Regions from separate parts of the Streptomyces sp. NPDC051909 genome, predicted to be linked through region 2. Evidence: riboswitches for the same ligand, from Rfam matches in the RefSeq annotation. Region 2 holds a riboswitch; the other holds the start of a gene.
What was found. A riboswitch is a leader RNA that binds a small molecule or an ion and turns the genes downstream of it on or off. The one in region 2 is predicted to bind cobalamin.
Positions count from the first base shown of each region.

Region 1: another riboswitch for cobalamin. It lies ahead of AB0M18_RS08370 (ABC transporter substrate-binding protein); the one in region 2 lies ahead of AB0M18_RS04980 (ribonucleoside-diphosphate reductase subunit alpha).

Region 1 covers NZ_JBFAYA010000004.1:184,204-187,774, forward strand. Annotated here, with positions in the region: gene AB0M18_RS08365 (iron chelate uptake ABC transporter family permease subunit) at 1-587, opposite strand, end outside; gene AB0M18_RS08370 (ABC transporter substrate-binding protein) at 584-1,666, opposite strand; cobalamin riboswitch at 1,755-1,918, opposite strand; gene AB0M18_RS08375 (hypothetical protein) at 1,996-2,658, opposite strand; gene htpX (zinc metalloprotease HtpX) at 2,678-3,571, opposite strand, start outside.
Region 2 covers NZ_JBFAYA010000002.1:444,523-448,093, reverse strand. Annotated here, with positions in the region: gene AB0M18_RS04985 (ribonucleotide-diphosphate reductase subunit beta) at 1-30, opposite strand, end outside; gene AB0M18_RS04980 (ribonucleoside-diphosphate reductase subunit alpha) at 27-2,396, opposite strand; cobalamin riboswitch at 2,541-2,697, opposite strand; gene AB0M18_RS04975 (GNAT family N-acetyltransferase) at 2,732-3,241, opposite strand; gene mctP (monocarboxylate uptake permease MctP) at 3,317-3,571, opposite strand, start outside.

The DNA.
Region 1 (3,571 bases), on a different contig from region 2:
CCCGCCCCCGTCAGCGAGCCCAGCAGCCAGAACAGCACGCCCCGTGTCGTCTCCGCGTCCGCCGCCGTCATCACGACGAACGACGTCAGCGCGGAGAAGAGCTGCATCGCGGCCACCCCGGCGAGCACCACCCGGTCCGTCGACCCGCCGAGGACATGGCTGAGGAACAGCACCAGCGCGAAGGAGAGCACCGCGCCCACGAACGCACCGCCGGTCACCGACACGGCGCCCCCGCCCACCCCGAGGACGACGACCGCGACCGCGCCCGTCGACGCGCCCGAGGACACCCCGAGCACGAAGGGATCGGCGAGCGGATTGCGCAGCAGCGACTGCATCACCGCGCCGCAGACGGCAAGTCCCGCACCGCACACGGCGGCGAGCAGCGTACGGGGCAGGCGCAGGTTCCAGACGATGCCGTCCCGGATCGGGCTCAGAACCGCCGTGTCCCCCGTGCCCAGATGTGTGACGAGCACCGACCACACATCGGCCACGGAGATGTCCGCCGGGCCGATCGTGATCGCGGCGGCCACCGACACGCACAGCAGCGCCAGCCCGCCCGTTCCCGAGAGGACGGCGACGCGGCTCACTTGGCGAGCCCGTACGCCCGCAACGCCGCCGCGACCTTCTCGACGCCCTCGACCGTCCGCACGGTCGGGTTCATCGCCTGGCCGCTGAGGATCACGTACCGCTTCCCCTTCACCGCCGTCATGTTCTTCGTGACCGGATGCGACTCCAGGAACTCGATCTTCTTCGCGGCACTCTCCGCCGACTGCGCCTTCCGCGTCAGATCGGCGATCACCAGCACATCGGGATCGCGGTCGGCGACCGTCTCCCAATTGATCTGCGGCCACTCCTCCTTGGTGTCGTCGAAGACGTTCCGCACCCCGAGGGTGGTGCTGACGATCCCGGGCGCGCCGCAGCACCCGGCCATGTACGGACCCTGCGAGTCCGAGAACCAGTAGAGGACGGACGCGCCGCCGAAGTCCGCGCCGGCGCGGGCCTTCACCACGCGTGCCTTCAGCTCGCCGATCAGCTTCTCGCCGCGCTCCGGCACGCCGAACACCCGCGCCAGGTCACGGATCTCCCGGTACACCGTCTCCATCGTCAGCGGCCGGGTCCGGACGCCGTCGCCGTCCCCGCTGTTGTCCTTGTCGACGCAGTCGGTGGGGGAGAGATACGTGGGGACGCCCAGCTGGGCGAAGCGCTCGCGCGGCGCCACGCCGCCCTTGCCGAGGGTGTAGAGGAAGGAGGCGCTGACGAAGTCCGGCTCGGTGTCGAGCACGTTCTCGAAGGAGGGGTAGCGGTCGGCGAGCCGGGGTACGGAGGCGTTCGCCTTCTCCAGGCCCTTCAGGACCGGGTCCGTCCAGGTCGCCGTGCCCACCATCCGGTCGGCGAGGCCGAGCGACAGCAGGATCTCGGCCGAACCCTGGTCGAGCGCCACGGCCCGGCGCGGCGGCGCGGTGAAGGTGACCCGCTGCCCGCAGTTCTCCAGGGTGACCGGATAGCCGGCCTTGGCATCCCCCTTGGCGGAAGAGCCGGACGATCCGGCGGACCCGGACGGTCCGGGGGCGGCCGGGTCGCCGGTGCCGCAGCCGGCGGCCAGCACGGCCCCGGTCACGAGCAGCACGGCGGAACGAAGGGCACGGGCGGGGAGTGCGAGGGGCACGCGGGAATCCTCTGCGTCCACGGCTCATACGCGGAGCCTGTCGTAGGTCATCCCCGGACGACGTCGGTACCGTGCCGGGGCCGCCAGCAGGTCTTCGGACTCGGGGTCACTCGGACGGAACGCCTTCCCGGGTCGTACGCCGTACGTCGCACGTCATGCGTGACCGCACGTGACGCGGCTGCCCCAGTGGCCGATGCCCCGCCCGTCACCCTCACCGCTGCGCGTCAGCTCCGGATTCCCACCGGATTCCCTGACCCGTGCACAGGACGGCCGCTCACGCGGAGTCCGTGCGGAGGTACGACTGGCCCGGGCAAACTACCACAGGGCGATCATGGTCCGGGCGGCCGGTCCGCCCCGTCCGGCCCCGCCCCGCCGAGCCCCGGAGCGCCCCACACCGGGAACCACCGCTCCATGTCCGGCTCCAGTGCCAGGTCGCCCGCGAGCAGCGCCCTGACCTGCAACTCCAGCGCGTTGTCGCGGGTCTCGGCACGATCCGGACGCGGTGCGAAGGGATAGAAGGTGCCGCGCTTGTAGAGGTAGACGAGCGCCAGGTCGCGCGCCCGGTGTTCGCCGGCCCCGGGCGCGCGGAACGCGGTCAGGGAGCAGAGCAGATTCGGCCCGAAGCCCGCCTCCTCAAGCAGCGAATTGACCGCGTGCAGGTCGTTGACCAGCGTGATCAGGTCCTCGGCGGGGCGGCGGACGGTGAGCCAGGTGTAGCCGTACGCGTCCGGGGTGTACGTCACGGGCGCCGTGCCGCCCGTCGCGCCGGGCGGCCCCGCCGCCCCCGCCGCGTCGAGCAGCTCCCGTACCTCCTCCTTCAACCGCGCGAAGGCCCCGCCCTCCACCGCCGCGAAACACACCGACCCCGCGCCCGTCGGCACGAAGCCGGTGCCCGCCTGGAGGGTGAGGGCCGCGGCCGGAAGCCCGAAGAGCCGGTCGAGATCCGGCCGTACCGGCCGGCTGCGCCCGAGGATGCTGTCGAGGAGTCCCACCGCCGTGCCGCCTCCCGCCTCACGCCTCGCCGAGCTGCGCCGAGATCCGCGCCAGCTGTTCGAGCCGCTGCTCCAGGGTGGGGTGGCTGGAGAGCAGCCGGCTCAGGCTCTCCTTCGAGGAGAACGCCGGCGCGAACCAGAAGGCGTTGTACGGCTCCGCCTTGCGCAGGTCCTTCGTCGGGATCCGGGCCATCTCGCCGCTCACCTTGGTGAGCGCGGACGCCAGCGCCGACGGGCGGCCGGTGAGCAGTGCGGCGGCCCGGTCCGCGGCCAGCTCGCGGTAGCGGGAGAGCACCCGGGTGAGGAGGAAGCTCACGATGTACACGGCCGCGCTGACGACCGGCACGAGGAGCACGGCGACGCCCATCGCGCTGTCCCGGCTGCGCCCGAGGCCGCTGTAGAGCGCGACGCGGGTCATCACCCCGGCGAGGACACCGAGGAAGGAGGCGATCGTCATGACCGCGACGTCGCGGTGCGCCACGTGCGACATCTCGTGCGCGAGGACCCCCTCCAGCTCCTCCGGCTCCAGGCGCCGCAGCAGGCCCGTCGTCACGCAGACCAGCGCGGTCTTCTCGCCGCGCCCGGTGGCGAACGCGTTCGGCACGTCGCTCTCCGCGATCGCCACCTTCGGCTTCGGCATGTCGGCGAGCGCGCAGATCCGGTCGACGGTGCCGTGCAGCTCCGGTGCCTGCTCGCGGGTCACCTCGCGCGCGCCCATGCCGAGCGCGGCGATCTTGTCGCTGAACCAGAACTGCCCGACGAACAGCGCGCCCGTGATCAGCAGGATGATCGGCCAGGACCCGCGCAGCAGCACGAGCAGGACGCCGACGAACACCACGTAGAGGAGGCCGATCAGGAACATCGTCGTCGCCATGCGCGTCGCGAGCCCCCGGTCGGGGGCGTAGCGCGAGCG
Region 2 (3,571 bases):
CAGGTTGTGGTTGCGGCTGGGGGTCGTCACTGGCAGGCCTCGCAGGACTCGGGGTTTTCGAGGGAGCAGGCGACGGCGTCCGCGTCGGGTGTGGCCTGCTGGACGGGGATGGTCGTGGCCTGGGCGGCGCGGGCGATGCGGGTCGCCGGGCGGGAGCGCAGGTAGTACGTGGTCTTCAGGCCCTGCTTCCAGGCGTACGCGTACATCGACGACAGCTTGCCGATGGTCGGCGTCTCCATGAACAGGTTCAGGGACTGCGACTGGTCGAGGAAGGGGGTGCGGGCGGCGGCCATGTCGATCAGGCCGCGCTGCGGGATCTCCCAGGCCGTGCGGTACAGCTCGCGCACCTCGGCCGGCACCCAGCCGAAGCCGGCCACCGAGCCGTTGGCCTCGCGCAGCGCCTCGCGGGTCTGCGCGTCCCACACGCCGAGCTCCTTGAGCTCCGCGACCAGGTACGAGTTGACCTGGAGGAACTCGCCGGACAGCGTCTCGCGCTTGAACAGGTTGGAGACCTGCGGCTCGATGCACTCGTAGACGCCGGCGATCGAGGCGATCGTCGCGGTCGGGGCGATGGCGAGGAGGAGGGAGTTGCGCAGGCCGGTCGACGCGATCCGCGCGCGCAGCGCGGCCCAGCGCTCCGGCCAGTTGAGCTCGACGTCGTAGTGGTCGGGGTGCAGCACGCCTCGGGCCGTGCGGGTCTTCTCCCAGGCGGGCAGCGGGCCGTTGCGCTCGGCCAGGTCGGCGGAGGCCTCGTACGCGGCGAGCATGATCCGCTCGGCGATGCGGGTCGACAGGGCGCGGGCTCCGGCCGAGTCGAAGGGGAGCTTCAGCTTGAAGAAGACGTCCTGGAGGCCCATCGCGCCCAGGCCGACCGGGCGCCACTTGGCGTTGGAGCGGCCGGCCTGCTCGGTCGGGTAGAAGTTGATGTCGACGACCCGGTCGAGGAAGGTGACGGCCGTGCGGACGGTCTCGTCGAGCCGGTCCCAGTCGAGGTCGCCCGTCTCCTGGAGCACGAAGGCGCCGAGGTTGACCGAGCCGAGGTTGCACACGGCGGTCTCGCCGTCGTCGGTGACCTCGATGATCTCGGTGCACAGGTTCGAGGAGTGCACGACCGTGCCGGGCTCGGCGGTCTGGTTGGCGGTGCGGTTGGAGGCGTCCTTGAAGGTCATCCAGCCGTTGCCGGTCTGCGCGAGGGTGCGCATCATCCGGCCGTACAGGTCCCGGGCCGGCATGGTCTTGCGGGCCAGGCCCGCCGCCTCGGCCCTGCGGTAGGCGGCGTCGAACTCCTCGCCGTACAGGTCGACGAGCTCGGGCACGTCGGCCGGGGAGAACAGCGACCACTCGCCGTCCGCGTCGACCCGGCGCATGAACTCGTCCGGGATCCAGTGTGCCAGGTTGAGGTTGTGGGTGCGGCGGGCGTCCTCGCCGGTGTTGTCGCGGAGCTCCAGGAACTCCTCGATGTCCGCGTGCCAGGTCTCCAGATAGACGGCGGCGGCGCCCTTGCGGCGGCCGCCCTGGTTCACGGCGGCGACGGAGGCGTCGAGGGTCTTCAGGAACGGGACGATGCCGTTGGAGTGCCCGTTGGTGCCGCGGATCAGCGAACCGCGGGCGCGGATGCGGGAGTAGGCGAGGCCGATGCCGCCGGCGTGCTTGGACAGGCGCGCGACCTGGTGGTAGCGGTCGTAGATGGAGTCCAGCTCGTCCAGCGGGGAGTCGAGCAGGTAGCAGGACGACATCTGCGGGTGGCGGGTGCCGGAGTTGAAGAGGGTGGGGGAGGACGGCAGGTAGTCGAGCCGGCTCATCAGCCCGTACAGCGCCGTGACCTCGTCGAGCGCGCGGGCCGAGTCGTTCTCGGCGAGGCCGGAGGCGACGCGCAGCATGAAGTGCTGCGGGGTCTCGATCACCTTGCGGGTGATCGGGTGCCGGAGCAGATAGCGCGAGTACAGCGTGCGCAGACCGAAGTAGCCGAAGCGGTCGTCGGCGGCCGGGTCGATCGCCGCGTCGAGGCGCTCCGCGTGCAGCGCGACGAAGTCGGCGGTGCGGTCGGCGATCAGGCCCTCGCGGTGGCCGACGGCGACGGAGCCGGAGAAGGACACGGCGCCCTGACCGGCCGCCTCCTCGGTGATCGTGATGGTCAGGAGCCGGGCGGCGAGCCGGGAGTACGCCGGGTCCTCGGCGATCAGGCCGGCGGCGGCCTCGGTGGCCAGCTCGCGCAGTTCCGCCGCGTCCGAGCCGGGGTGCCGGCCGCGCAGCGCGGCGGCGGCGACCCGGCCGGGGTCGGTGTCCGGGAGGTCGGCGGTCAGCTCGGTCAGGGTCCGCAGCAGCGCGGTCCCGGGGCCGTCGCTGTCGACGGCGGAAGCCTGGGCCGAAGCCGGATCGGCGGGCGCGATGGTCACGTGGGGGCTCTCCCTCGCTCGGCTCGGGGCCAGGGCGGGGGAGGCGGGAAACGACGGGCCTCCGTGGCGTACGTACGCACACGGCGGCACCGCGTCCACCGGCCCACTCCGCGAGGCCCGGACGTCTGTGGCACCCGGAACGGACGGACCGGGCGCACCATCGGCAGGTCTTCGGACTCTCTCCGCGCGAAAAGCGCGAAGTGCACCGTTGCGGGACAGTTCCGGATTTCCACCGGATTCCCCTGCGGCGACAGCGAGGACGAGCATACATGTGGGGGGCGCCGATCGCGGCACCCCCCACATGTTGTGTGTCGTCTGACGAGCCGTCTGGATTCCTACAACTCCAGGGCGTAGCAGAGCAGCAGGAAATCGGGCTGCTCGGGAATGGGGGCCCAGTCCCGTTCCGGAGCGCGGCGGAAGCCCAGGCGCTCGTATATGCGGTGCGCGGTGCGCATCTCGGGCTGGGTGGACAGCACGATCCTCTCGCAGCCCTCCACGGCCCGCGCGCGCTCGACACAGGCCCGGACGAGGGCCTCGCCGACGCCTCGGCCGCGGGCCGCCCGGTCGACGGCCAGCATCCGGATCTCGGTCTCGCCGGGGCGGGCGCGGTCGCCCATCACGCCGGGGGCCGGGACGAAGGTCACGCCGCCGAGGACGGCGCCGTCCGCGTCCACGGCGGCGAGCACCTCGGCCACCTCGACCCGTCCGGCCACGTTCCGCAGATGCCCGTAGTACCAGTCGTCCGCGCCATGGAGGAGGAACCCGTCGTCGAGGTAGGCCCGGCCGGTGATCTCGCCGAGGGTCTCGTACTCCTCGGGCCGTACAGGTCTGATCGTGAAGTCCATGCACGTCAGTGTGCCCTTGACGCACCCGCGCCCGCCCCCGGGATTTCGGGGACGGGCGCGGGCTCATGCGCGGTGTCAGTGACCGGCGGCGCCGACCTTCGGCAGGTCGGTGGCGACGCCCGCGTCACCCGCGTCGGCGGTGTAGTCCGCCGGGGAGGTCTCGTCGACGCCCTCGGGGGCCTTGACGGCCTTGAGGACGAAGGTGAGGACCACGGTGACGAGCACGTTGAGGACGAAGGCGGTGAGGGCGATGTAGCCCATCTCGCCGATGCCCGGGATCTCCGCGGCGGAGCCGCCGAAGTGCTTCTGGGTCGGGCTCGCGACGCCGTA